DNA from 3 places in the Acidovorax sp. 107 genome. Region 1 is predicted to be linked to each of the others. Evidence: predicted binding sites of a transcription regulator. Region 1 holds the regulator's gene; each other region holds the start of a gene.
The links. The regulator sigma-54, encoded in region 1, starts transcription at its own class of promoters, with help from an activator protein. The targets are predictions, from matches to a motif close to TGGCANGNAANCTGCTTT.

Region 2: the regulator sigma-54 is predicted to act here: its motif matches at 6,288-6,305, upstream of C8C99_RS15925 (6-hydroxynicotinate reductase).
Region 3: the regulator sigma-54 is predicted to act here: its motif matches at 8,024-8,041, upstream of C8C99_RS14235 (pilin).

What each region holds. Positions count from the first base shown of each region.
Region 1 covers NZ_QBTZ01000001.1:2,806,249-2,815,771, reverse strand. The annotation lists gene C8C99_RS13220 (DUF2214 family protein) at 1-330, shown strand, start outside; gene C8C99_RS13215 (PsiF family protein) at 436-729, opposite strand; gene C8C99_RS13210 (hypothetical protein) at 811-1,338, opposite strand; gene argS (arginine--tRNA ligase) at 1,449-3,158, shown strand; gene C8C99_RS13200 (SPOR domain-containing protein) at 3,174-3,830, shown strand; gene C8C99_RS13195 (thiol:disulfide interchange protein DsbA/DsbL) at 3,923-4,579, shown strand; gene lptA (lipopolysaccharide transport periplasmic protein LptA) at 4,687-5,346, shown strand; gene lptB (LPS export ABC transporter ATP-binding protein) at 5,358-6,155, shown strand; gene C8C99_RS13180 (RNA polymerase factor sigma-54) at 6,155-7,744, shown strand; gene C8C99_RS13175 (thioesterase family protein) at 7,825-8,307, shown strand; gene C8C99_RS13170 (class I SAM-dependent RNA methyltransferase) at 8,304-9,523, shown strand, end outside.
Region 2 covers NZ_QBTZ01000001.1:3,417,702-3,427,224, reverse strand. The annotation lists gene C8C99_RS15950 (ABC transporter permease) at 1-919, opposite strand, end outside; gene C8C99_RS15945 (ABC transporter substrate-binding protein) at 1,096-2,307, opposite strand; gene C8C99_RS15940 (amino acid synthesis family protein) at 2,388-2,972, opposite strand; gene C8C99_RS15935 (amino acid synthesis family protein) at 3,027-3,668, opposite strand; gene C8C99_RS15930 (UPF0280 family protein) at 3,690-4,610, opposite strand; gene C8C99_RS15925 (6-hydroxynicotinate reductase) at 4,623-6,242, opposite strand; gene C8C99_RS15920 (ferredoxin--NADP reductase) at 6,642-7,418, shown strand; gene C8C99_RS15915 (TetR/AcrR family transcriptional regulator) at 7,470-8,192, shown strand; gene C8C99_RS15910 (amidohydrolase family protein) at 8,261-9,448, shown strand; gene C8C99_RS15905 (glycine zipper 2TM domain-containing protein) at 9,515-9,523, opposite strand, start outside.
Region 3 covers NZ_QBTZ01000001.1:3,039,763-3,049,285, reverse strand. The annotation lists gene C8C99_RS14265 (TerC family protein) at 1-221, shown strand, start outside; gene C8C99_RS14260 (CHASE2 domain-containing serine/threonine-protein kinase) at 482-3,115, shown strand; gene C8C99_RS14255 (Stp1/IreP family PP2C-type Ser/Thr phosphatase) at 3,133-3,921, shown strand; gene C8C99_RS14250 (FHA domain-containing protein) at 3,963-4,613, shown strand; gene C8C99_RS14245 (CHASE2 domain-containing protein) at 4,691-6,955, shown strand; gene C8C99_RS14240 (MBL fold metallo-hydrolase) at 6,966-7,754, shown strand; gene C8C99_RS14235 (pilin) at 8,079-8,573, shown strand; gene C8C99_RS14230 (PglL family O-oligosaccharyltransferase) at 8,656-9,523, shown strand, end outside.

The DNA.
Region 1 (9,523 bases):
GAGCGCCTGGCCCGGCTGGATGTGATCTGCGGTGTGGCCGGGGCAGTGATGCTTGGGAGTGGGCTGGCCCGGCTGATCTGGGGCGTGAAGGGCGCTTCGTGGTACCTGTCGCAGCCCCTGTTCCACATCAAGATCACGTTGGTGCTGGCCATGGTGGTGCTGTCGTTTGTGCCATCGGCTGCTTTTCGCCGCTGGCGCCAGAACCTGCGCAGCACCGGCGCCCTGCCACCCGCTCAGGAAGTCTCGCGGGTGCGCCGCCTAGTGATGATCCAGTCGCATGTGTTGCCGGTGGTGGCGATGATTGCGGTGTTCTGGGCGCGCGGCTGGTAAGCGCGAATTCCCCCGAATTTCCCCAAAAGAAAAGCCCGCCCGGCTTGCTGCCGGCGGGCTTTTTGTTTTGTCGGGTGCGCCAGTGGCGGCGCACTGCGCGTGAACTTACTTCTTTAGGCACTCGCTCATGAAGGCCTTGCGCTCGTCGCCCTTGAGGGTCTTGGTCTTGGCATCGGCGTTGCAGGTCTTCATCTTGTCCTGCTGGGTGGCGGGCTTGTTGCTCAGGCAGGTCTTCATGAAGGCCTTGCGCTCGTCACCTTTCATTTCTCCAGCGTCCTTGTTGCAGGTCGCCATTTTCGATTGCTGTTTGGTGGGCGCCTTGGCGTCTTCGGCGGCGTGAGCACCAAAGCCCAGTGACAGGGCCAGGCCGAGTGCAGTCAGGGAAAGAAGCTTTTTCATGGAATCTCCTGGTGTGAATGCGTTATGGGGGGTCCCGATGGCATTGCACCATAGAACACGGCGTGCGACAACGCGCACAAGTCATGACAACCTTGTGCGGGGCTTGGAGGCCGCTGCTGCGTGAAAGGCTTTCAGTGTCGTTTGGATCTGCCGGGGGTCGTGCGCCAGCCCGCCGAGGGCAAACACCACATCACCCCGTTGCTGCCAGCGTTTGAGCGCCTTGATGATCACGCCCAGGGCAGAGTCCTTGTGGCCGGGTCGCAACTTGACCAGGATCACGCCTTCGTAGTCGTCCAAGTGCACACGTTCCATGGCTTCCCAGGGCACGGTGTGTGGGTCGTCCTGGCGCAGATCGGTGATGCCGGTGGCGTCAATGACCACTGCCGGGTCTTGCTCCCGGTAGGCCTCCAGAGCGGACCGGCCCAGGGTTCCGCCCACACAGAAGGAGACGAACGCGGCACACAGGCAGATGGCCGTGAGCAGCCGGTCGTTCGATACGGACGCCCAATACAGCGAGAACGCCAGGCACATCGTCATCAGCAGCACAAAAGGCACCTGAAACACCAGGGTCCAGCGGCGCCGGTAGAGCAAGATGGGTGGGGGCGGCATGTGCAATCTCCGGGTGAAAGGGCACGGTGGCCCATTGTGCCTTTGGCTGCGGGATGCCCCGTGGCGGCGCGTCTGGCGCCCCGCCGCTGGCGGGCCCGTAAAATCCGCCGATGCTCACAGCCAAAAATGAATTGCTCGCTGCGCTCGCAGCCGAGCTGGAAAACCTGTCTCCCGGCGCTGGCGCCAAGGCAGCCTTTGAATCTCCCAAGGTAGCGGCCCATGGCGATTTTGCCTGCACCGCGGCCATGCAGCTGGCCAAGCCGCTCAAGCTCAACCCGCGCGCCCTGGGCGAGCAGCTCAAGGCTGCGCTCGAAGCCACGCCAGCCTTTCAACGCTGGGTGTCCGCCATTGAAATCGCGGGCCCGGGCTTTCTGAACATCCGCCTGCAACCCGCTGCCAAGCAGGAAGTGGTGCGCGAGGTGCTGACGGCCGGTGAACGTTTCGGTTATCAGGCCAGCAACGGCCAGCAGGTGCTGGTCGAGTTCGTGTCGGCCAACCCCACGGGCCCGCTGCACGTGGGCCATGGCCGCCAAGCGGCGCTGGGCGATGCCATCTGCAACCTGTTCAGCACCCAGGGCTGGAAGGTACACCGCGAGTTCTATTACAACGACGCGGGCGTGCAGATCGACACCCTCACCAAGAGCACGCAGCTGCGCGCCAAGGGCTTCAAGCCCGGCGACGACTGCTGGCCCACCGACAGCGACAACCCGCTGGCCAAGAATTTCTACAACGGCGACTACATCGCCGACATTGCCGAGGCCTTCAAGGCCAAGGCCACCGTCAAGGCCGACGACCGCGAGTTCACGGCCAATGGCGATGTAGACGACTACGACAACATCCGCCAGTTTGCCGTGGCCTACCTGCGCAATGAACAGGACAAGGACCTGCAGGCCTTCAACCTCCAGTTCGACGAGTACTACCTGGAGTCCAGCCTGTACACCAGCGGCCGGGTCGAGGCCACGGTGAACAAGCTCATCGCCAACGGCAAGACCTACGAACAGGACGGCGCGCTGTGGCTCAAGAGCACCGACTACGGCGACGACAAGGACCGCGTCATGCGCAAGCAGGACGGCACCTTCACCTACTTTGTGCCCGACGTGGCGTACCACATCGCCAAGTGGGAGCGCGGCTTTACCAAGGTCGTCAACATCCAGGGCACCGACCACCACGGCACCATTGCCCGCGTGCGCGCCGGCCTGCAGGCGGCCGACGTGGGCATTCCGCAGGGCTACCCCGACTACGTGCTGCACACCATGGTGCGCGTGGTCAAGGGCGGCGAAGAGGTCAAGATCAGCAAGCGCGCGGGCAGCTACGTCACGCTGCGCGATTTGATCGAGTGGACCAGCAAGGACGCGGTGCGTTTCTTCTTGCTGTCTCGCAAGCCCGACACCGAGTACACCTTCGACGTGGACCTAGCGGTGGCGCAGAACAACGACAACCCGGTGTACTACGTGCAGTACGCGCATGCCCGCATCCAGTCGGTGCTGCGCGCCTGGCAAGAGGCGGGTGGTGGCGACGTGGCGTCGCTCCAGGACGTGGACCTGTCGGCGCTGGAAGGCCCCCAGGCCCAAGCGCTGATGCTGCAACTGGCCAAGTACCCCGAGATGCTCACGGCCGCTGCCGACGGCGAAGCCCCGCACGACGTGACCTTCTACCTGCGCGACTTGGCCGCCAGCTACCACAGCTACTACGATGCCGAGCGCATCCTCGTGGACGACGAGGTGGTGAAGAAGGCGCGCCTGGCGCTGGTCGCTGCCACCGCCCAGGTATTGCACAATGGCTTGGCTGTGCTGGGCGTGTCGGCTCCGGCCAGAATGTAAGCAGTTACTACCAATATGAAAAAGCAACAGACGGGCGGGACCATTGTCGGCTTCATCATCGGGGTCATCGTGGGCCTGGGCGCGGCGCTGGCCGTGGCGGTGTACGTGACCAAGGTGCCGGTGCCGTTCCTGAACAAGGGCAACGGCCGCGGCGCGGACATGGACGCGGCCGAATCCCAGAAAAACAAAAACTGGGACCCGAATTCGCCGCTGTATGGCAAGAACCCGGCCCGCCCCGCCGCGCCCCCGGTGGCCGCGGCTGCGTCAACCCCTGCATCGGCACCGGCCCCTGAGGTGCGCGCCGCCGCATCGGCCGCCAAGCCCGCCGCAAGCAAGCCAGACGCGAAAGCCGAAGCCAAGGCCGAGAGCAAGCCGGGTGCCGACCCCCTGGGCGATCTGGCCGTGGCCAAGGCAGCGGCCAAGGGCAGCGCGGACCCGTTTGACTACTTTGTGCAGGCAGGCGCCTTTCGCACCCAGGCCGACGCAGACGCCCAGCGCGCCAAGCTGGCCATGCTGGGTTGGGAGGCCCGCGTGAGCGAGCGTGAGCAAAATGGCCGGGCGGTGTTCCGGGTGCGCATCGGCCCCTTCACCAAGCGTGACGATGCCGAGGTGCTCAAAGAGAAACTCGACGGCGCCGGGCTGGAATCGGCGCTCGTGCGCGTGCAGCGCTGAAGTGCCTGTCAAAACGGCACCAACGCCAGGGCTGAACTTTTTGTAAAGGGATGTCTCACATCCCGCATACCTGAACCAGGAGAGTCTTTGTCATGAAACGCCGTGAGTTTTCTTTGTCCGCCGCCTCGGCGGTTGCCGCTTCTGCCCTGACGCTGCCAGTGGCCAACCCCGCCATGGCGCAAGCCCGCCAGTTCAAGGAGGGCAAGGACTTCAAGCGGCTGGACAAGCCCGTCGCTCCCGATGCCCCCGCTGGCAAGGTCGATGTGATCGAGTTCTTCTGGTACAGCTGCCCCCACTGCAACGCCTTCGAGCCTTCGCTGGACGCCTGGGTCAAGGCCGCGCCCAAGGACCTCTCCATCCGCCGCGTGCCCGTGGCGTTCAATGCCAGCTTTGTGCCCCAGCAAAAGCTGTACTACACGCTCGAAGGCATGGGCAAGCTCGACGCCCTGCACGCCAAGGTCTTCCGCGCCATCCATGTGGAAAAAGTCAAGCTCGCCAAGGACGACGAGATCCTGGCCTGGGTGACCCAGCAGGGCGTGGACGCCGCCAAGTTCAAGGAGGTCTACGGCTCCTTCAGCGTGGCCAATCAGGTGCGTCGCGCCTCGCAGCTGCAGGATTCGTACGGCGTCGAGGGCGTGCCATCCATGGGTGTGGCAGGCAAGTACTACACCGACGGCACGATGGCTGGCAGCATGCAGACGGTGCTGCAAGTGGTCGAATACCTGGCATCGACGGCGCGCAAAGCCTGACGAGTTGCCGACCCTGTCGGCAAGCTGTCCCAAAGGCCCGCTGATGCGGGCTTTTTTTCGGGATGGGTACCATCGGGTGGCTACAATCATTGCAAGATTCGTGCCCTATGACCCAACGCCTACTCCCCCTCCTGTTGCTCGCAGCCCTGACTGGCCTTGCGGGCGTGGCACACGCCGAAAAGGCCGACCGTGCCAAGCCCATGAACATCGAGGCTGATGCCCTGCGTCACGATGAACTCAAGCAGACCAGCGTGTTCTCGGGCCGCGTGGTGATGACCAAGGGCACCATCGTGCTGCGCGGCGCGCGGCTGGATGTGCGCCAGGACGCCGACGGTTACCAGTACGGCGTGGTCACGGCCGAGGCGGGCAAACGGGCGTTCTTCCGCCAGAAGCGCGACACCGTGACCGGAGCGCCGGACGAGTTCATCGAAGGCGAGAGCGAAGTCATCGAGTACGACGGCAAGGCCGACAACGTGCGCTTCATCACCCGCGCCGAACTGCGCCGCTACCGTGGGTCGGTGCTGAACGATGAGATCACCGGCGCCGTGATCGTCTACAACAACCTCACCGACGTGTTCACCGTGGACGGCCAGAAGGCGCCCGCGTCTTCGGCTGCGGCAGGCGACACCCCCGCGCCCGGTGGCCGTGTGCGCGCCGTGCTGGCGCCCAAGGACCCGCCGCCCGGTGCGGCAGCCCCGGCCCCTGCGCCCGACGCGCCCGCACCGGCGCTGCGCCCCAGCAGCAGCCTTGGCGGCGGCGCCAAGTGAGCGGGCCTGTGGTGAGTACCGGTCCTGATACCCAGGCGGGTGGCCGCCTGGGGCCTGATTCGCAGTCGGGCAGCCGCCTGGAGGTGCAGCACCTGGCCAAGTCCTATGGCAGCCGCAAGGTCGTCAAGGATGTGTCGCTGGTGGTGCAAAAAGGCGAGGTGGTGGGGCTGCTCGGGCCCAATGGCGCGGGCAAGACCACGTCGTTCTACATGATCGTGGGCCTGGTGCGCAGCGATGCGGGCGACATCCGCATCGATGGCCAATCGGTGGCCCACATGCCCATCCATCGCCGGTCGCGCCTGGGGCTGTCGTACCTGCCGCAAGAAGCCTCCATCTTCCGCAAGCTCACTGTCGAAGAAAACGTGCGCGCCGTGCTGGAACTGCAGCGCGCCGATGACGGCCAGCCGCTGTCGCGCGATGCCATCGAAGAGCGCCTGACAGCCCTGCTGCAGGAGCTGCGCGTGGACCACCTGCGTGCCTCGCCCGCCCTGGCGCTGTCGGGCGGCGAGCGCCGCCGCGTCGAGATTGCCCGCGCCCTGGCCACCCAGCCACGTTTCATCCTGCTGGACGAACCCTTCGCCGGTATCGACCCCATCGCCGTGATCGAGATCCAGCGCATCATCGGCTTCCTGAAGGCGCGGGGCATCGGTGTGCTCATCACCGACCACAACGTGCGCGAGACGCTGGGCATCTGCGACCACGCCTTCATCATCAGCGACGGCCGCGTACTGGCCCAGGGCACGCCCTCCGAGATCGTGGACAACGCCGAAGTGCGCCGGGTGTACCTGGGCGAGCATTTCCGCATGTGATGAAGCCTGGACTGTCGCTGCGCGTCTCGCAGCACCTTGCATTGACCCCTCAGCTCCAGCAGTCCATCCGGCTGCTGCAGTTGTCCACGCTCGAACTGTCGCAGGAAGTCGAGCAGATGCTCGACGAAAACCCGTTCCTCGAACGCAATGCCGACGAAGCCCCGCGTGAGGAGTTTGGCCTGGAAGCCGCCGACACGCCCGCACAGGCCGACGACTACAGTGCCGATGATGCTATGTTTTCAGGAGCTGCCAGCGCAAGCAGCACCAGCACTGAAAGCCAAAATGATGCTGAAATCTCCGGTGGAGGCACCGACGAGCCCGACTGGAGCGGCGACGGCACCGTCGAGATGGTGCCCAATGATGCCGAGTGGGGCGGCGACGCCCCCGCCCGCACCCATAACGGCGCCGAGGGCGACGAGGCCGACGCCACCGAACTGGCGCGCTCGCACGAATCGCTCACGGCCTTCCTGCACCGCCAGGCGCTGTCGCTGCGGCTGTCTGACGTGGACACGGCCGCACTGCGTTTTCTCATCGAATCGCTGAACGACGACGGTTACCTGGAAGAGCCTCTCGAAGAGCTGGCGATCAGCCTCGCCGGGCCCGACGACCTGGAGCAGATCGAAGAACTGGTACATCGCTTCACGGTGGCCCAAAGGCTGCTGCAAAGCCTGGAGCCTGTGGGCGTCGGCGCGCGCAACCTGGCCGAATGCCTGACGCTGCAGCTCACCGCCCTGGCGGCCGACGAAGACAGCGATGCCGACCCCGACGCCGTGCAGACCGCGCTGCGCATCTGCCAGCAGCCGCTGGAGATGCTGGCCCGCCGCGACATCCGCCGCCTGACGCAGCTGTGTGGCGATGGCGAGGAGCGCACGCGCGCCGCCATGGCCCTGATCGCCCGCTTGGAGCCGCGCCCTGGCCGCCGTTTTGCCGATGTTGAGCGCAACATCATCATTCCCGACGTCATCGTGCGCAAAGCCGGGCGTGCCAACGGCCGCGATGGCCAGCACAACTTCATCGTCAGCCTCAACCCCGATGTGATGCCCCGCCTGCGTGTGCACGACATCTACGCCGGCGCGCTGCGCGGTCACAAGGGCGGCGAGGGCCACCAGGGCATGCAGCAGCGCCTGCAGGAGGCGCGCTGGTTCATCAAGAACATCCAGCAGCGTTTTGACACCATCCTGCGTGTCTCGCGCGCCATCGTCGAGCGGCAGAAGAACTTCTTCACCCACGGCGAGCTGGCCATGCGCCCGCTGGTGCTGCGCGACATCGCTGACGAACTGGGCCTGCACGAGTCCACCATCAGCCGCGTGACCACCGCCAAGTACATGGCCACGCCGATCGGCACCTACGAGCTGAAATACTTCTTTGGCTCCGGCCTGGGCACCGAAACGGGCGGCAATGCATCGAGCACGGCCGTGCGCGCACTGATCAAGCAGTTCGTGTCGGCGGAAAACCCGGCCAAGCCGCTGTCCGACAGCCAGATCGCCGAGATGCTCAAGGAGCAGGGCATCGAATGCGCCCGCCGCACCGTGGCCAAGTACCGCGAGGCGCTCAAGATCGCGCCGGCGAATTTGCGCAAGGCTTTGTAGACGCTCGGCAGGTGGCGCACTGCCCGCCAGCGCCGCCGTAGTCTTTTCTGTTGTTTCCGTATTACCCACCGCAGCCCACCATGGCCCGCATCGTCTTCGACCTCCCCGCGCACTTCGGTTTTGCCACCGAGCTGCAGATCTACATCAGCCATGTGAACCAGGGCGGGCACCTGGACAACGCGCAGTTGCTCAGCCTGGTGTCCGAAGCGCGCGTGCGTTTCTTCCAGTCGCTGGGCTACCCCGAGGCGGACGTGGGCGGCCTGTCCATCGTCGTGGGCGACATCGTGGCGCAGTACAAGTCCGAAGGTTTCCACGGCGAAACCATGCGCGTGGAGATGGCGCCGGCCGACTTCAACCGCTATGGGTTCGACCTGGTCTTTTGCATGACCGAGAAGACCTCGGGCCGCGAGGTGGCGCGCGGCAAGATCGGCATCGTCTTCATTGGCAAGGCCGACCGCAAGGTGGCGGCTATCCCTGAATCCATCCGCCAGTTGCTGCTGGCGCGCGCCGGCACGCCGGGTTCCCACACGTTGCCCGAGCGCGTATCCTCCCCATCGACATGAACCAACTCCAACTTTTCCTCCCTTGCGCTGCGGGCGTCGAGGGCTTTCTGGCCGACGAGGTGCATGGCATCACCGGCCTCACGGGGCAAGACCTGCTGGTGGGCCGGGGTGGCGTGCTGCTGCGCGCCTCGTGGCGCCAGGCCATGCAGCTCAACCTGCACAGCCGCCTGGCGCAGCGCGTGCTGGTGCAACTTGCGCACCGCCCGTACCGCTCCGAGAACGATCTGTACGGAATGGCCAGCGACGTGGCCTGGGAGATCTGGTTCACCACACGCCAGACCTTCAAGGTCGAGGTGACAGCCCAGCACAGCCCGCTGCAGAGCCTGAACTTCGCGGGCCTCAAGGTGAAGGACGCCGTGGCCGACCGCTTCCGCCACAAGAGCGGCGTGCGCCCCGATGTGAACACCCAGTGGCCCGACGTGCGCATCCACCTGCACCTGACCACCGACGAGGCCACGCTCTACATCGACACCTCGGGCGAGCCGCTGTTCAAGCGCGGCTGGCGCGAGGACAAGGGCGACGCACCGCTCAAGGAAACCCTGGCCGCCGCCATGATCGCTGCCAGCGGCTGGGACCCGCATGGCGACAACCCCCTGCCCCTGTACGACCCCTGCTGCGGCAGCGGCACCATCGTGGTCGAGGCGGCGCAGATCGCCTGCCGCATCCCCGCGGGCATGCTGCGGCGCTTTGCGTTTGAAAAGCTACTGCCCTTCCAGGCGCACGTCTGGTCTGCTATCAAAAACGAAGCTGAAAGCGCAATTTGTACTAGCGCTGTACCCATATTTGGCAGTGATGTGGCCTTCCGCATGGTCGATTTTGCCCAGCGCAACGCCGAGCGCGCAGGCGTGGCCGAGGCCGTGCAGCTGCGCGGTGGCGACGCCCTGCAGCGCATGCCGCCTTGCGAGCAGCCCGGCGTGATGTTGCTCAACCCGCCCTATGGCGAGCGCATTGCGGCCGCAGGCAGCGCAGGCCGCAACGCCAGTGAGCGCGCGGCCGACCGCGCCCAGGGCCTGGCCGTGGGCCGCGAAGAGGCGCAGACCGAAGACGGCGGCGAGTTCTTCAGCCAGCTGGCCACGCACTGGAAGAAGAACTACAGCGGCTGGACGGCCTGGATGCTCACGCCCGACCTCAAGCTGCCCGGCAAGATGCGCCTGAAGGAATCGCGCCGCGTGCCCATGTGGAACGGCCCCATCGAATGCCGCATGTTCCGCTTCGA
Region 2 (9,523 bases), 610 kb from region 1:
AGCGGCTGGGTGCCTGCGGCCGGCCGAACAGGCCCCACGGGCGCCAGACCAGCACCACCGCCATCACCAGAAAATCCACCACCAGGGTCAGCTTGGAAAACGAAACACTCAGGCCGAACACATCGACCACACCCAGCCAGATGCAGATGGCCTTGATCTCGGAGATCAGCAGGGCCGCGGCGTACGCGCCCGGGATGGAACCCATGCCCCCCACCACCACCACCACGAAGGCGGCACCGATGGTGTGCAGGTCCATCTCCAGCGTGGCGGGCTCGCGGGGCAGCTGCAGTGCGCCACCCAGCCCAGCCAGCATCGCGCCCAGCGCAAACACGGCCGTGAACAACCAGGCCTGGTTGACGCCCAGGGCGCTCACCATCTCGCGGTCTTGCGTGGCGGCACGCACCAGCGTGCCAAACCGGGTACGCGTGAGCAGCAGCCAGACTGCGCCCAGCACCAGCGGACCGACCACGATGAGGAACAGGTCGTAGCTGGGGAACTGCCGCCCCAGCAAGCTGACCGAACCTGAAAGGCCCGGCGCGCGTGGGCCCAGCAGTTCGTCAGGGCCCCAAAGCCACAGCACAGCGTCCTTGATGACCAGCACCAGGGCAAACGTGGCCAGCAGCTGGAACAGCTCGGGCGCCTTGTAGATGCGACGCAGCAGCACCACCTCGATCAGCGCCCCGAGCACGCCGACGATCAGCGCGGCCAGTGGCAAGGCCACCCAGAAGCCCAGGGCACCGCTCAGGCGCTCGACCAGCGAGTACGCGACATAGATGCCCACCATGAAGAACGAGCCATGGGCAAAGTTCACGATGCGGGTCACGCCAAAGATCAGCGACAGACCCGCCGCCACGAGGAACAGCGACGACGCGCTCGCCAGCCCGTTGATGAGCTGGACGATGAAACCCGAAAAACTCATGTTCGATAAACCCTGTAGGGCCTGTTCACACCGTTTTTGCCAGCGCGAAGGCCATGAAAGAAGCCGGCCGTGCTCCAGCCAACACCAGCCAGCACCCGCAGAACCGGGCGGTGCCGGACTGCAGGTAGCGCCTGCCGGGACCGAGGCGCGGCAGGCGCCTCAGACCTCAGAGGGAATCAATCAGCGCTTCGCGACTTCTTCACGTCGGCTGCGGACGGCTGGTACTTGGCATCAGCGCCATCCAGGTAGACGTAATCCACCATCACGCCCTTGCCGCCTTCGTTCTTGGTGCGACCGACAAACGCGCCCATGGTGGCCTGGTGGTCTTCGGGACGGTAGGTGATCTTGCCGAACGGGGTGTCCACCTGCAGACCCTTAAAGGCAGCGACCAGCTTGTCGGTGTCGGTGCTCTTGGCTTTGGCAATACCGGCCGCGGCCGACTTGATCATGCTGTAGCCCACCACCGAGCCCAGACGCGGGTAGTCCTTGAACTTGGCCTGGTAGGCCTGCTCGAACGCCTTGTGTGCGGGGGTGTTGATGCCGTACCAGGGATAGCCGGTCACCAGCCAGCCGTTGGGGGCCTCGTCTTTCAGGGGGTCCATGTATTCGGGTTCGCCCGTCAACACGCTGACCACCTCAATGCCCTTAAAGAGGCCGCGCGTGTTGCCTTCGCGCACGAACTTCGACAAGTCCGCGCCAAACAGCACGTTGAAGACGGCGTCGGGCTTGGCATCGGACAGCGCTTGCACCACGCTGCCGGCGTCCACCCGGCCCAGTGGAGTGGCTTGTTCGGCCACAAACTCCACGTCGGGCTGGGCGGCCTTGAGCAGTTGTTTGAAGGCCGCCACGGCAGACTGCCCGTATTCGTAGTTGGGGTAGACCACAGCCCAGCGCTTTTTCTTCATCTTGGCGGCCTCGGGCACCAGCATGGCGGCCTGCATGTAGGTACCAGGACGCAGGCGGAAGGTGTACTGGTTGCCTCCTTGCCAGGTCATCTTGTCGGTCAGCGGCTCGCCAGCCAGGAAGAAAAACTTCTTCTGCTTGGCGAAGTCGGCCACCGCCAAGCCGGTGTTCGACAGGAAGGTGCCCGCCAGCACATCGACCTTCTCGCGCGACACCAGCTCTTCAGCCACGCGAACGGCGTCGCCGGGGTTGGCGTTGTCGTCGCGCGTAATCAGTTCGATCTTCTTGCCATTGACGCCGCCCGCAGCGTTGATCTCATCGACCGCCAGCTCCATGCCTTTCTTGTAGGGCTCCAGGAAAGCAGGTTGTGCCTTGTAGCTGTTGACCTCGCCAATCTTGATCACGCCTTGGGCAAAAACAGGGGCCAGGGTGAGGGCCAATGCAGCCGCAGCCGTGGCACGCATGAGGTTTCGTCGCATCGTCATGGGGAGACTCCTGAAGGATGGTTGGAGAGAGATCGAACGGGGGTAAGACAGGACAGGTGAGTGTTGCGCGCGCGCCGGACTCAGCGCAGGCCGTCAACGCCTTTTATTTCAGAGGCCGTGAGGCCACCGACACGTGGCAACGGCCGCCCGCTGTCCGTCACGACAACGGCCACCACGATTTCATTGGCCCGCGGGGCATCGGCCACACGGGCTTCCATGGCGTCGAAATGGCTGCGCACGTAGGCGGCGTCCTTGTGGCCCAGGGGAACGTCGATGGCCGTGCCCAGGCCTCCCATCTTCTTGCTGGATGGGACCAGAGCGGCGCCCTTCTCGACCGCCACACGCAGGGGTGCGCCCAGCTTGGGGTGCAGGATGGCAGCGGCATGTTCCAGCTCGCCCGCCTCGCCCACGATGGCGGCCTTGCCGTAGCTCTGGGCTTGGCTGGGTTCAATGCCCAGGGCCTGCACGCAGCGAGCGCCCAGAAGACCGCCCAGCTCCTCGCCGATGGCGATGAGTTCGTCGAGGTTTTCCACATAACGTCCGGCAAAGGGGTTCTCGATCACGGCCATGGCCAGCGCCTTGCGCACCGGGGGCTGAACGTCACGCCCCATTTCCACGCGGACTTCGTCGGTCTGGACGATGATCTTTCGAATCTTGGCTGACATTTTTGGCTCCTTGGGGTCTTGTCTTGTTCGATGGTGTGCAGGTCGGCGCGCTGCTCAGCGCAGGCCGTTCCACTGGCTGATGTCTGCCGCCTGGAGCCCGCCGACACGGGCATGGATGCGCGGTCCCGTGGACATGGCAAGTATGAACACGATCTCATCGGCGGAGGGCGCGCCCGGAACACGCACTTCGATCGCGTCGAAATGGCTGCGCACGTAACTGGCGTTGATATGGGTCAGCGGCACATCCAGCGCCGCGCCGGGGCCGCCCACTTTCTTGGTAGAGGGCACGATGGACAACGCGTTGGCGGGCTGCCCCGTCTTCTCTTCGGCTTGGCCCTTGGCGTAGGCGTTGCGGTCGCCCTTCCAGCCCAGCAGTTCGCGCATGGCGTAGCCACCGGGCACATGCCACAGCGCGCCATGCTCCAGCTCGCCGGCCGCGCCCACGATGGCACCCTTGCCATAGGTCTCGATGCGCTCGGCGAGCACGCCCATGGCCTTCAGGAGGCGCTGGGCCATGTCCAGCCCCACGTCCTGCAGCGCGTCCATCATGGGGAGGATGTCGGGCTCGTACCGTCCCGCAAACGGGTTGGTCAGCACCGCGCCGATGGCACCACGCAGCAGCGGCACGTCGGCCACCGGCCCGAATTCGTGCCGGATTTCCTCAAGATGGGTGAAAACGCGTCGTATCTGGATCATTCTGGAGACCTGTGCAATTCGTTAAGCAAATACTGAACCAACTTCCGATTCCTTCTCTGCACCCCGCGGCAACGCCGCTCCCGTCAGGGCTTGGGGCGCCGAGGTCGCCACCCACTGGCCCTGGCATGCCAGCAGTGCAAACCACAGCAGGCCGCTGGACTGCAATTCTTGCGCTTTTTGCAGCCCCTGGTGCAAGGCCCGGCTCACCAGCTCTTTGGGCAAGGCGGGGACATCTACGGTGACAGGGATGACACCCAGGTCACTGTCGTCCCGCACCTGGTATGCGGGCCTGCGCACAATCCGCACATCGGCCACATTCACCGCGTTCGCCACGATGGTTGCCGCTGCATCGGCCTGCGCCGCCGTGCGCGCCAGCACCGTCACGCTGTCGGCAATGCCGAGCGACTGGCTGCGCCCGCGCCAGCCACTAGTGGCCACACCGCGCACTGGCATGGCGCTGTCGATGCGGATCTGTCCATCCAGTACGAGTCCGTTGCGCAACTGTGCAGCATTCAGTGCGGCGATGTCAGCGTACACCCCCACCGTGACCGACTGGCCCGGCGCCAGGTGCAGCGCAATGTCGCCGCCGTTGTTGATCCAGGCGCGGTCTATGCCCGGCTGTTCGTAGCAGGCCAGAATCTCCTGCGCCACCGCGCCCGCCACCGCCGCCATCGATGTGATGAAGCCTGCGCGATAAGGGCTGCAGGCGGCCCACATGCGGCGCGCCACCGCGCCCTGCAACGTGCAATGCGCACCCACCGGCGCCCGCAGGCCGGGGAGTTCATTCACCAGCTCCTGCAGCAGCCCTTCAAAACGCTGCCACGCACGCTCATGCGCCAGGGCCACGGCGTCGCGCGCCCCTTCGGCCTGGAGGATAAGGTCCATCGGGCCATGCTGGAAATGCCAACGGCCGTCGGACAGGAGATTGCGGCAAGCGTTCACGGCGCGACCCACTCAACCCAGCAGAGGTGGGCGACCCAGCGGCCACGGGTTGGCAGCGGGCAAGGTTTGCCACACGCGCGCCTGCGGGGCACCGTCGTTGTGCCACGCACCGCGCTCCAGTATGTCGCGCAGGCTGCGGATCTGTTCGGTGTGCCCGCCCAGCGCTTCGTAGTCCGCACGGCGCATGCTGAACTCGATGGGCGCCACGATGGCGGGCGTGGGCACGGTGCCAAAGCTGTTGTCTGGCATGCGCAGCACGTCGGCCATCACGGTGATACCGCCGCCCGGCCACACATAGGCCGGGGCACCGCCACAGGTCACGTTGACCAGCGCGTTCTTGATGGAGCGGGTGAGCAGCACCGGGTTTTCGGTCACCCCTGCGCGCAGGCTGCCGCCTGCACCGCCGAGGAACAGCACGGAAGCCAGCGAGGGCTCGCAGTTTTCACCAATGCGGTCCACGATGCGGCGCACTTCGGCGGGCATCTCGGCCTCCACCGGATGGAGTTGCGCGTCCAGCACGTACCAGGAGGCATGCTCCCCGGTGGTGGAGGTCATCAACAGGCGCAGCCCCGGCCAGGCCACGGATTCGTCCCAGCCCTCAATGATGGACAGCGGGTCAGCAATGTCGGTGCCGCCCCAGCCGGTGCCCGGGTTGGCCACCTGGAAGTAACGGCCCGGCGTGGACTTGCGCCCGCGCATCTGGATGCCCGATGGCTTCATGTCCAGGCAACGACCCGCCTGGTGCTCGGTGAGCACGCCGGTGATGTGGTCGTCCACCACCACCACCTCATCTGCATGGCCAAAGAACTGGCGCGCAAAGATGCCGATGGCCGCAGAACCGCAGCCCACACGCATGCGCTGCTCGGCCACGCCATTGACGATGGGCGCGCGCCCAGCCTGGATCACGAGCTGCGAGCCACCGTCGATGGTGAACTCCACCGCCTGCTTGTTGCCCAGGGCTTGCATCATCTCGGCGGTGATGCGGCCTTCCTTCTTGGTGCCACCCGTGAGGTGGTGCACACCACCCAGCGACAGCATCTGCGAGCCGTATTCGGCCGTGGTCACATGCCCCACCACCTCGCCCTTGCAGCGCACGTTGGCCTGTTCGGAGCCGAGGAAGCGGTCGGTGTCGATCTTCACCTTGAAGCTGCAGTAGCTGAAGATGCCCTCGGTGACCACGGTGACCATGTCCACGCCATCGGTTTGGGAGCCCACGATGAAGGGCGCAGGTTTGTAGTCAGGGTAGGTGGTGGACGATCCCACGCCTGTCACAAACACTTCTTCCGACAGCAATAGATCGCCGTTCCATGCGGGTTCAGGAGCCACTGCGGTCCCGGCACCTTCTGCAGCCTCGGCGCGGCCCGCAAACGGCACCAGCGTGGCCTCGCCGGATTCCAGCGTCTTGCGCAGCAACACCACCGGGTCCAGCCGCACCAGCACGCCCGCATGGTTGGCATAGCGGTCGCATGCACCGGCCCGGCCCTCGGAAATCTGGCACAGCACCGGGCACGCATTGCACTCGACCTTGGCAGCATTCATGCGGTCGTTGCGCGGTCGGGCGCGCTCCAGCACCTGCGGCAGATCTGGCGCATCCATGCCCGGCAGCCCATCGGTCTTGGTGTGTTCAGTCATCTTGACGGCCCATTCATTGCTCTTGTCGCAAGTGCTTGTATGCGCATTGCATTTTGTGTAGCATTCACTTAACTTAAATGTTGTGAACGCTACATTTGATGTCAATGTAGCGGAATCAATAAGACTCTGCAATGGTGTTTTCGCACCCCCAAAAACGGTGCATGAGGAGCCCCAAAATGACGCACGCAAAGACGAATGTCCGCATTTGGTGCCGACACCCGAACCAGGCTGTCCGGCGGCCTTCAACCACGCCGAGAAAGGTGTGTTTGCGAGATGCGGAACAATGGAGGGTTGCGAGCCACAAGCCATCCGGCCCGGAAACCTTGTTCTAAGGCGTTTCCAGGCCAGCACTTCAGCTGCTTTTTCGTATTTGCTTCCAACTTTTCCATCTAACGCACCATGAGCGCCTTTCTTGACGAACGCGTCCTGACGGTCCACCACTGGACCGACCGCCTTTTCTCCTTCACCACCACGCGCGACACCGCGCTGCGCTTTTCCAACGGGCATTTCACGATGATTGGCCTGCGCGGCGAGAACGGCAAACCCCTGCTGCGCGCCTACAGCATCGTGAGCCCCAACTACGAAGAGCACCTGGAGTTCCTGTCCATCAAGGTGCCCGACGGCCCGCTGACCTCGCGCCTGCAGCACATCAAGGTGGGCGACACCATCGTGGTGGGCAAGAAGCCCACGGGAACCCTGCTGATCGACTACCTGCTGCCTGCCAAACGCCTGTACATGCTCTCCACCGGCACGGGCGTGGCCCCGTTCCTGAGCCTGATCCGCGACCCCGAGACCTACGAGAAGTTCGAGGAAGTCATCCTGGTGCACGGTGTGCGCGAGGTGAAGGAACTGGCCTACCACGACTACATCACCCAGGAACTGCCGCAGCACGAGTTTCTGGGCGAGATGGTCACCAAGCAACTCAAGTACTACCCCACGGTGACGCGCGAGGAGTTCAAACACCAGGGCCGTGTGACCACCGTGATCGAAAACGGCCAGCTCGCCCGCGACCTGGGCCTGCCCGCACTCAACCCCGCCGAAGACCGCGTGATGATCTGCGGCAGCCCCGAGATGCTGCGCGACCTCAAGCACATGATGGAAGCGCGCGGTTTCAATGAGGGCAACACCACGAAGCCCGGTGACTTCGTGATCGAGCGCGCGTTCGCAGAGCAGTGATCCCCCGGCAGGCCCCTCCCCCGGGGCCCGCGTCATCCACCAGGACCCGCCATGTCTGCCACTCCCACCAAGACCCGGACCGCGTCCCCCCGCTCCGCATCAACCCGCAAGACGGGCGTGCGTGAACAGGCCGCACAGACCACGCGCGACAACATCCTGAAAGCGGCGACCAAGGTGTTCGCCCGCTACGGCTACGAAGGCGGCAGCGTGGAGAAGATCTCCAAGGCAGCCAAGTCCTTCGACCGGATGATCTATTACTACTTCGGCAGCAAGGAAGGCCTGTTCATCGAGGTGCTGGAAGAAACCTACCGGCGCATGAACGATGCGGAATCCAAACTGGATCTGGACACCGCCAAACCGGTCGAGGCACTGCAGGCCGTGATCCGCTTTGTGGTGGGCTACTACCGCAAGAACCCCGAGTTCATCACGCTGCTCAACACCGAGAACCTGCACAAGGGCAAGCACATCTCCAAGTCGATGCGCGCCCGCGAATACTCGTCGCCCGCCATCGAGGTGATCCGCCGCGTGCTCGAAAGCGGCCAGGCGCAGGGACTGTTCCGCAAAGACGTGTCGGCGCGCGACGTATACCTGCTGATCGCCGCCACGGGCTACTTCTACATGTCCAACCGGCACACGCTGTCGGCCTTTCTGGGCGAAGACCTGGAGACGCCCGATGCATTGGCGCACTGGGAATCCTTCGTCATCGACAGCGTGCTGCGCACCGTGGCGCCCGGCCCCAGCCTGCCCAAGGGCAAGGCAACAGCAACGGCCTGAATCGACAAGAGATTTTTCCCTGCGGAGCGCCGCATGGCGCCCCGCTCACCACCCCACGAGGAGAATCCATGGCAGAAGCAGCAGCCGGCGGCAAGTCAGGCAAGGTCGTCATCCAGAACATCGGTCTTTTGTTGTCGGGCGACCTGGACCGCCCCATCCTCGACGCCGACACCATCGTCGTCAACGACGGACTCATCGTGGCCGTGGGCCGCTACAAGGACTGCGACACCGACCACGCCAACACCGTGATCGACGCGCGCCAGACCTGCGTGGCGCCCGGTCTGATCGACAGCCACGTGCATCCGGTGTTTGGCGACTGGACGCCGCGCCAGAACCAGATCGGGTGGATCGACTCGACCATGAACGGCGGCGTGACCACCATGGTCTCGGCCGGTGAAGTGCACCTGCCCGGCCGCCCCAAGGACATCGTGGGCCTCAAGGCGCTGGCCATCACGGCGCAGCGCTCGTTCGACAACTTCCGCCCCGGTGGTGTGAAGGTGATCGCGGGCGCCCCCGTCATCGAAAAAGGCATGACCGAACAGGACTTCAAGGACCTGGCCGATGCCGGTGTGACCCTGCTGGGCGAAGTGGGCCTGGGCTCCGTCAAGGCGGGCTACGAGGCCCAGCAAATGGTGGCCTGGGCGCGCAAGCACGGCATCCAGAGCACCATCCACACGGGCGGCCCGTCCATCCCGGGCTCGGGCCTGATCGACAAGGACGTGGTGCTGGAGGCCGATGCCGACGTGATCGGTCACATCAACGGCGGCCACACCTCCCTGCCCTGGAAGCATGTGTGCGAGCTGTGCGAGAAGTCGTCCCGCGCGATCGAGCTGGTGCACAACGGCAACGAGAAGATCGCCATCCAGGCCGCCCGCGCGGCCATCGAACTCAAGTGCCCGCACCGCGTGATCCTGGGCACAGACGGCCCGGCGGGCTCAGGCGTGCAGCCACTGGGCATGCTGCGCATGATTGCGCTGATATCGAGCTTTGCCGACATCCCGGCCGAGCTGGTGTTCTGCTTTGCAACCGGCAACACGGCGCGCATCCGCAACCTGAACTGTGGCCTGGTCGAAGTGGGCCGCGCGGCCGACTTTGTGTTCATGGACCGGGCGCAGCACACTGCGGGCGCCACGCTGCTGGAGAGCGTGCAGCTGGGCGACATCCCGGGCATTGGCATGGTGATGATCGATGGCCTGGTGCGCTGTGGACGCAGCCGCAACACGCCGCCTGCGACCGAGATTCCGGTGGTTCTCTAACCAGGCTCAGGCAAGAAAGACAAAAGCCCGCATCTGCGGGCTTTTGTCTTTCTTGAAGCAGCTGACTCAGTAAGT
Region 3 (9,523 bases), 230 kb from region 1:
TCATGATCAAGCTCATGGAGCGGTTCCCTGTCATCGTGGTGTTGGGTGCCGCACTGATTGGCTGGGTGGGTGGCGAAACCATCGCCAGCGATGCCATCTTGCACGACTACGCCGTGGCGCATCCCGCGCTGCACTATGTGGCTGCTGCGCTCGGCGCTGCGCTGGTGGTGGGTGTGGGCAAGTTCTGGCGCAAGGGATCGCGCAGCGCGTCGACCAATTGATGGTCGCGGCGGGAGGCTCGTACGAAGGTCGGATCCTTCTTGCGGGTCCACGGGTGACAAAAATGACATTGCGGTGGCGCCCTGTCTCGCATCGCATGACAAGAACGACACGCCGCTCCACCGCAATCGCCCATTCGCTGCCAATCACCGCCATTCTGCGGCCCCGAAGTGCTTGGCCAGCATGGGCGCAGATATTGCTTTGAACCATTCAATACTGAGTGGAACAACAGCAAGTGGGACGAAAAACCTCGGCGCGGCGGATGGATGGATGGCGTACCGACGGCTTTTGGGGCGGATTGGTGGCACTGGTCGTCGCAGGCCTGTGTACGGTCACGGGCGCATCGCTGGCGCTCGAGCACAGGCTTTACGACGCGGCTGTCCGCATTTCCTCCCCCGCCCCGCTGGCCGACGTGGTGATTGTGGGCATCGACGACGCCAGCCTTGCCGCGGTCGGTCCTTGGCCCTGGCCGCGTGACGTTCACGCGCAGCTCATTGATCGACTGTCAGCGGCTGGCGCCCAGGCCATCGTCTATACCCCCGCATTCACACAACCCCAGAGCGACAGAGGGTTGGGCTACCTGCGAAAAATCCGCGAAACCCTCGCTGCGGCGGGCGAGGGAACCGCATTGACGGCCGAGCTGGGCCGTGTGGTGGGAGAGGCAGAAGCTGCGCTCGACGGCGATGCGCGCCTGGCTGCAGCCATCCAGCGGGCGGGCAATGTGTTCCTTGCTTCGCGCTATGAAAGCACCGGGGCTTCGGCGCCGTTGCCCTCTTACGTGCGCCGCAGCACGGTGCCTGATCCAGGTGTTGCCGCGACCCCCGTGCAATTGGCTCGGCACCCTATCGCTTCGCTGGGCGCTGTGGCTGCGGGGGTGGGGCACGTTTATGCAGAGCCCGACCAGGATGGCCGCATGCGCCAGGTTCCACTGCTTCTTCGCTACGACAGTGTCGGGGTGCCGTCCCTGGCGTTGCTGGCGGCGCAACACAGCCTGCATCTGGGTTTGGGTGATCTCCGCGTGACCGACGCGCCTGGCGGGCTGCGGTTGGGGGCGCTGAACATTCCCACGAATGCAGCTACCGTAATGCGCCCCCGCTGGCAGATGGCCGCCGACGGTGCGGGCTCTTTCCCTGTGTGGTCTGCCTCCAGTGTGCTTGGCGGAGCCACCCCGGCCAGCGGCCTTCGGGGCAAGATCGTGCTGGTGGGTGAAATGGCGGATACGCTGCCTGGTCCGGCAGCGCAATCGGGGGAGCCGGCCGTCTATCCGGTGGAAGTGTTGGCACAAACCCTGTCGTCGATCCGCCTCGGGTTGGGTGTGTTGGAGCCAGGTTGGGCCGCCCCCGTGGGTTGGCTGGTGTTGGCGCTGGTGGTTTTGTATGTGGGGGCGATGGCGCCGCGCATCGCGCGTCCAGTGGGGGTAGGTGCGGGCGCTGCGCTCGCGCTCACCCTGGTCATCTCTGAATGGACCCTGCTGCGGTATGGAGGCCTGTGGGTCCCGTTGTTGCTTCCGGTGCTGGCGCTGCTGGCAGGAGCGGCCATGGCGGCGATTCTGTACCGCGGACGGCAGGGCGAAGTCTCTGGGCGTTCTGCCGAAGCCGCTGAGGCCGACCGCATGATGGGCCTGGCGCTGCAGGGCCAGGGTCAGCTGGACATGGCCTTTGAGCGCCTGCGCAAGGTGCCCCCCAGCAACGCGCTTCTGGACAACCTGTACCACCTGGCAGAGGATTTCGAGCGCAAGCGCCACTTCGCCAAGGCCCAGGCGGTGTACGAACACATCCTTCGCCATGACCGCCAGTACAAGGACGTGCGCAGCCGCTACAAGCGTGCGCGCGCTCAGGCACAGACCGGTGCGCAAGCCCCGCTGGGCGTGAAGGATTCCGTGCCGCAGGCAGACCCTGCTTTACCCCGGCTGCCAGGCGACGCCACGGGGGGCGTGCCAATGTTGGGCCGCTACCAGATCGACCGCGAGATTGGCAAAGGTGCCATGGGGGTTGTCTATTTGGGGCGAGATCCCAAGATCGGCCGCGTCGTGGCGATCAAGACGCTGGCCCTGGGGCAGGAGTTTGAAGGCGATGCCTTGATTGATGCGCGCGCCCGTTTCTTCCGCGAAGCCGAGACCGCGGGTCGATTGCAGCATCCGAATATCGTTACCATTTTTGATGCCGGCGAGGAGCACGACCTCGCCTACATCGCCATGGAGTTCCTCAAGGGCGAAGACCTGACCCATGCCTGCGGCCAAGACCGGTTGCTGCCTGTGCCCACAGTGCTGTCCATTGCGGCCCGGGTCGCGGATGCGCTGGACTACGCCCATGCCCACAATGTGGTGCACCGCGACATCAAGCCTGCCAACATCATGTTTGACAGCGCGACGGACGCAGTCAAGGTGACCGACTTTGGCATCGCGCGCATCACGGATTCGAGCAAGACCCGCACGGGGCTGGTTCTGGGTACACCCAGCTTCATGTCGCCCGAGCAGTTGGCGGGGAAGAAGGTCGATGGGCGCTCGGACCTCTATTCGTTGGGCATCACCCTGTTCCAGTTACTCACGGGGTCGCTGCCGCTCCGTGGTGCGTCCATGACCGAGCTGATGCACAAGATCGCCAACGTGGAGGCGCCCGATGTGCGCCAGCTACGCCCTGAACTCCCGCCCGCTGTGGCCAAGGTCGTGGCGATGGCGTTACAGAAGCGCCCGGAGGCCCGCTATCAGACTGGGCGGCAGTTCGCGATGGATCTACGGCAGGCAATGGCGGGCGATGCCAGTTTTACCCCTGAACCAGTCGTCTATGATGCGGACCGCGATGCATCAGGGCAAGAAATGGCGGATTTTCAGGAAACCGTGATGGAGCCCCCCGCCGTGCGGGGTGCGGCAGCCTCGCCGATTTCGGGCGCCCCATGACGCACACCTCCACATCCATGACCTATGAATTCACTGCGCGGACCGACAAGGGCCGCGTGCGTTCCAACAATGAAGACGCGGTAGCTGTTGACCGCGATGCGCAGGTTGCGATATTGGCCGATGGCATGGGCGGCTACAACGCGGGTGAGGTGGCCAGCGGCATGGCCACCACCTTCATCCGTACTGAAATGGCGCGCTGGCTGGCCCAGGCGGGCACGAGTCCCCAGTCCACCGATGTGCGCCGAGCGCTGGAAATTTGCGTGGAGAACGCGAATCACGCTATCCTGGGTGCGTCCCTCTCCAATCCGCAGTACGCGGGCATGGGCACCACGCTGGTGGTGGCGGTGTTCCACAGCAGTCGCCTGATCTTGGGTCACATCGGCGATTCGCGCTGCTATCGGCTGCGAGGTGGAGTTCTGCAGCAAATCACGCGCGACCATTCCTGGCTGCAAGAGCAGGTGGATGCGGGGCTGCTGACAGCGCAGCAGGCGGCGTTGTCCTCCAACCGGAACCTGGTCACCCGGGCTCTGGGCGTGGAGCCCAATGTGTTGATGGAAGTCAACGAGTTCCAGGTGGCGCCCCATGATCTGTTTCTTCTGTGTTCCGATGGGCTCACCGACATGGTGTCCGATCCGGACCTGGCAGAGTTGGTGCGTGCGCCCCTGCCATTGGAGGAAAAAGCGACATTGCTCGTTGACACAGCCAACGCCAACGGGGGGCGTGATAACGTGAGCGTGCTGCTGGTGCAGGCTGCCGCAGGAAGCAAAAAACGTGGCCTCATGTCTCGATTGCTAGGGGCCTCTTGAACGGCCCGAAACACAACAATTCATCACATCAGGAGTAGATCATGCCGAGAATGATCGTTTCAATCGACGGCGTCGTCATCAAGGAAGTGCAGCTGACCAAGGAGCGGACCACGCTGGGTCGGCGTCCTTACAACGACATCGTGATCGACAACCTTGCGGTGAGTGGAGAGCATGCCGTGCTCCATATGGAGGGTCAGGATGTGGAGATTGAGGACCTTGGCAGCACCAACGGCACCTATGTGAATGCCAAGGCCGTCAAGCGCCAGGAGCTGCGAAATGGCGATACGGTGGAGGTGGGCAAGTACAAGATCCGCTTCCTGCAAGATGCCGAAGGCCAGAACTTCGAGAAGACCATGATCTTCAAGCCTGGCATGGTGCCGCCTGCCGTGGCAGCTGCCAGGCCCGCCCAGGCGGCGCCTGCGCCGGCCCCGGTTTCAGCGGTGATCCGGGTCATGTCCGGCGCTGCTGCAGGTCGCGAGGTATCGCTCCAGAAGGTAGTGACCACCATCGGAAAGCCCGGTGTGGCGGTGGCCTCCATCACCAAGCGGCATCAGGGTTTTGTGTTGGCCCATGTCGAGGGGCCTGACATGCCTTTGCTGAATGGCGCAGCCATTGGTGCGTCGCCGGTTCCCCTCAAGCACGGTGATCGCCTGGAGCTGGCGGGCACCGAGATGCAGTTCGAGCAAAGCTGACATCTGGCAAAGGGCCTACGCCGTATCTGCGAGCCATTGTTGGCCTGACCTGAACCCATTTTCTCGCGCGCGGACACATGCTGCAGTCCCTGTTGCATCTGTTTCGCCGGCGCTGGCAGCGCATTGCGGTCACACTGATACCGCTGGTGTTTGCGCTGCTGCACGTGGCAGACTTACTTCACCTGCAGGTGCTGGAACGGCTGGACCACATCATCTACGACACCCGCTTGCGGGTGACCATGCCGCGCACGCTGGACGAGCGGATTGTCATTGTCGATATCGATGAAAAGAGCCTGGGGCGTGTAGGCCAATGGCCCTGGCGCAGGGACAAGATGGCCACGCTGATGCGCGAACTGTTTGAGCGCCAGCAGGTGTCGGTGGTGGGGTTTGACGTGCTGTTTGCCGAGGCCGATGAAAGCTCGGGGCTTTCTACGCTGCAGCAACTGGCGCGGGGTCCTTTGCGCAGCCAGCCAGCCTTCAAGGAGCAACTGGAGCGCCTGGCACCATCGCTGGACTATGACGCGCTTTTTGCGCAGGCTCTGCAAGGGCAGCCGGTGGTGTTGGGTTACTACCTGTCTGGCGAAGACCGCGACGGCATCACCAAGGGCATGTTGCCAGACCCCGCGCTTCCGCTGGAGCGCTTGCGGGGCTTGCCTCTGGGGGCCACCACCTGGCGTGGGTATAGCAGCAACATCGAGGCACTTACCCGCGCGGCCCCCGCGGCGGGGTTCTTCAATTCGATCACGGACGAAGATGGGGTCGTTCGATCCTTGCCTTTGTTGGGCGAGTACCAGGGGCAGTATTACGAATCGCTGGCGCTGGCCATGTTCCGTACCGCCATTGGCCTGCCGGAGATCCATCCAGGCTTTGTCAGCCCCACGCCCTCTGGAACGCACGACCTGCTCCAGAGCGTCGTGCTACGGCAGGACGGCCGTGCGCTGGTGCTACCCGTAGACCAGCAGCTGGCCACACTCATTCCCTACCGGGGCCCGGGCGACGCCAAAGGAGGTTCCTTCCGGTACATCTCGGCGTCTGACGTTCTGGATGGCCTGCTGCCGTCTGGCCAGCTCAAGGACCAATTGGTGCTGGTCGGCTCTACGGCCCCTGGCTTGCTGGATTTGCGCGTGACCCCGGTGGGCAGAACGTACCCCGGAGTGGAAACCCACGCCAACGTGCTATCGGCATTCCTGGATGGAAAGAGCATAGTCCGCCCCGACTACGCCGCAGGGTTTGATGTGCTGCAGCTGTTATGCGCGGGTGTGCTGCTGGCGGTGGCACTACCCCTCTTGTCCGCATCGTCTGCGGTCTTGCTCAGCGGGGGGGTGGTGTGCGCGCTGGTGGGGCTCAATCTGTGGATGTACATCGCTCAGGGGCTGGCGCTACCGTTGGCGACAGCGGTGGTGATGTCGATGCTGGCCTTTGCACTCAACATGGCATACGGCTATTTTGTGGAGAGCCGCTCCAAGCGTGAGTTGGCCGCACTGTTCAGTGCCTACGTGCCCCCTGAGCTGGTGGCGGAGATGGTCAAGCAGCCCGAGCACTACAGCATGCAGGCCACCAACCGGGAGCTGACGGTGATGTTCTGCGACATGCGGGGCTTCACTGCCATGTCTGAACGCATGGAGCCATTGCAGTTGCAGGGGTTGTTGAATGAGGTATTCAGCAAACTCACCCACATCATCCGCAGCCACCGAGGCACGATTGACAAATACATGGGCGACTGCGTCATGGCCTTTTGGGGTGCGCCCGTGGCCACCCCTGACCACGCGCAACTGGCGGTAACTGCCGCCCTGGAAATGTCGCAGGCGATTGGGCAAATCAATGCCGACCACCGCCAGCGCGGGCTGCCTGAGATTGGCGTAGGCATTGGACTCAATACTGGCGTCATGTGCGTGGGCGACATGGGCTCGGACATTCGGCGTAGCTACACGGTCATTGGCGATGCGGTCAACCTCGGCTCCCGCCTGGAAGGGCTTTCCAAGCACTACGGTACCTCGATCGTGGTGAGCGAGTCCGCCATGCAGCTCGCTCCTCAGTTCGTATGGCAGGCTATGGACCGCGTGCGCGTCAAGGGCAAGGCGCAGGCCGTACCGATTTACCAGCCGCTTGCACTCCAGGGAGAGCTGTCGAGCGACCTTGCCGAAGAATTGGTGGTGTGGGAGGGTTTTCTGCGTGCCTATGCAGCGCAGGAATGGGCACAATGCGACAGACTAATGGCGCAATTGCAAGAGCGCAGGCCTCAATGCATGCTGTACGGGTTGTATGCCGCCCGGGTTGAGGCGCTGCGTGGGCAGGCTTTTGACCCCAACTGGGACAGTGCCACCAATTTCGACACCAAGTAGAAGGCTTCACATGAAGGTTCGCGTGCTGGGATGCTCCGGCGCCATCGCCAAAGACTGTCGCACGACATCGTTCTTGATCGGCGACAGCGTCTTGCTCGATGCTGGCACCGGGGTAGGTGACCTCACGCTGGATGAAATGGGCAAGATCGACCACGTACTGCTGACCCATTCCCATCTGGACCACATCGCCGCCCTGCCCCTGATGCTGGACGCGGTGTCGTCCCAGCGCCGTCGTCCCGTGCAAGTGCACGCCCTTGCCGACACCATCGGGGCGCTTCAGGCCCATGTCTTCAACAACGTCATCTGGCCAGATTTCAGCACCATACCTTCTGCGGCATCCCCCTTCCTGCAGTACCGGACCTTTGTGTCCGGTGAGGTGTTGAGCATCGCAGGCACGCAGATTGAGGTGCTACCCGCTCACCACACTGTCGCCGCCGTAGGGTTTGCGGTCCAAGGCGACACTGGTTGGTGGGTGTTCAGCGGCGATACCGAGCGCAACCCTTCATTCTGGAACCGTGTCAACGCAATGCCGGTGGCTTGCCTGGTGATCGAAACAGCCTTCAGCAACCGCGAGCGCGACCTCGCTCGCCGCAGCCTGCACCTCTCGCCCGAGACCCTCGCGCAGGAATTGGCGCATATCCCCGCCGCGGATCGCTACCCCATCTACATCACGCACACCAAGCCATCGGAGACTTCGCTCATCATGGATGAGATTCGACAGTTCGACAGCACGGCCCGTACCCACCACAGTCCGCATGACATTCGGTGGCTGAGTGCCGGGCAGACGATGGAGGTCTAGCGAAAGTGCCCATGGGCGTGACAATACTGGGCGACAAAAATGTAATTTCGAGAATGAATTGAGGTCGTCTGCCGAGCAAACATGAATGTAGATCGGGGGCCGTGTCGGGTGGATTCGTCGGCTCATGCTGGATGCGGCGCTCTCTTTGAGAGCTTTGCTAAAAAACGCCGAACTTCTGAAAGCTTGCAGTGTGCTGGCAGGCGGTTTTGTCTTTACTACCTGCGGGGCTTCTTGTGGGCTTGATGCAATCGTCGTCTGTTTCAACGGGCAGGCACAGCAATTGCATAACCACAGCGCATTTGCAACTTTTTCTAGGAGTTCTTCATGAAGCGTTCTATCCAAAAGGGTTTCACCCTGATCGAATTGATGATCGTGGTTGCGATCATCGGTATCTTGGCTGCCGTGGCGCTGCCTGCGTACAAGGACTACACCATCAAGGCGCGTATGTCTGAAGTGGTGCTGGCCGCTTCGCAGTGCCGCACCACCATCAGCGAAACCATCCAGAGCATGAATCCGACCGCCACTTTGTCGGGTACCAATGCCTTCGGTTGCGATGCGACCAACCCCACCAAGATGGTGGCTTCCATCGCCGCCAACGAAGTCACTGGCCAGATCGTAGTGGTGCCACACCAGACCAATCTGGGCGTTGACCTCACTGCCACTCCGGGCTCCATCACCCTGACACCCTACAAAGATAGCGCTAGCGGTGTTTACGCATTGGGCACGGCTACTACTGGTGGCCAAGGTACCCAAGTGTACGAATGGGTGTGCAAGGCAACCGGTAACACCACCAAGTACGCACCAGGTTCTTGCCGCTAAGTTTTTCGCGAACTGCGTTCGCGATTTATAGGAAGGGGGCTTTGGCTCCCTTTTTTGTTTTTCTAGACTGCCGTCACTTCGCATGACCACTGACTCAACATCCAAAGCAACAGGCTGGGCCGTTCTTGCCAGTTTGGCCTATGCGCTGTGCTGGCTGTTACCTAATCACCACGTGCCTTGGGTTGATTTTTATTCCGATGCGTGGGCAGCCTGTGTGTTGTGGGTGCTGGCCGTTGTGGTGCTCTGGCGCAGCCGAAAAATGGCGTTGCAGGAGTGGCACGCACTGCCCTTGCTGGGTCTGGCTTGTGTTGGGGTCGTTTGGCTGCAATATGCCTCAGGCCTTATCGAGACGTTAGGCGTCGCCTTTATCAGCAGCTTGTTCTTGGCTGGGCTCATGTTGGCACTGTTGGTGGGGGCTGCCTGGGAACGTTGGAAACCCGGTCAATGCGCGGACTTTTTGTTCATAGCGGTACTGATCGGCGCGTCGGGATCATTGTTGATCCAGTTCCAGCAATGGTGGAGCATCGATCCGGGATCAGCATTCTGGCTTTTCATCCCCGCGCCCCCGGCGCGCTTCCATGGCAATCTTGGCCAACCGAATCAACTGGCAAGCCTTTTGTGCCTGGGCGTTCTGGCCTGCGCTTGGCTACACGAGCAACGGCGTCTGCCAGGTTTGGCTGCATGGGGCTGGGCGGTACTGTTAGCCATTGGCCTCGCGCTGACCGAGTCACGCACGAGCTGGGCGGTTGTGATTGTTTCGCTGGCTGCGCTGATCATGTTGCGAAAACGCTTGGCGATATCACGCCGGTTGATGGCGGGCGCACTTGGCTGGACGGTAGTGTTTGCCCTTTTTGTGGTGACCCTCCCTTTCGTCAATGTGTGGCTGGGGCGAGCCACAGAGCTACAGCCGTTGCGGGGGACTTCATCTTTCAAGCTGCGCCTTGAGTTTT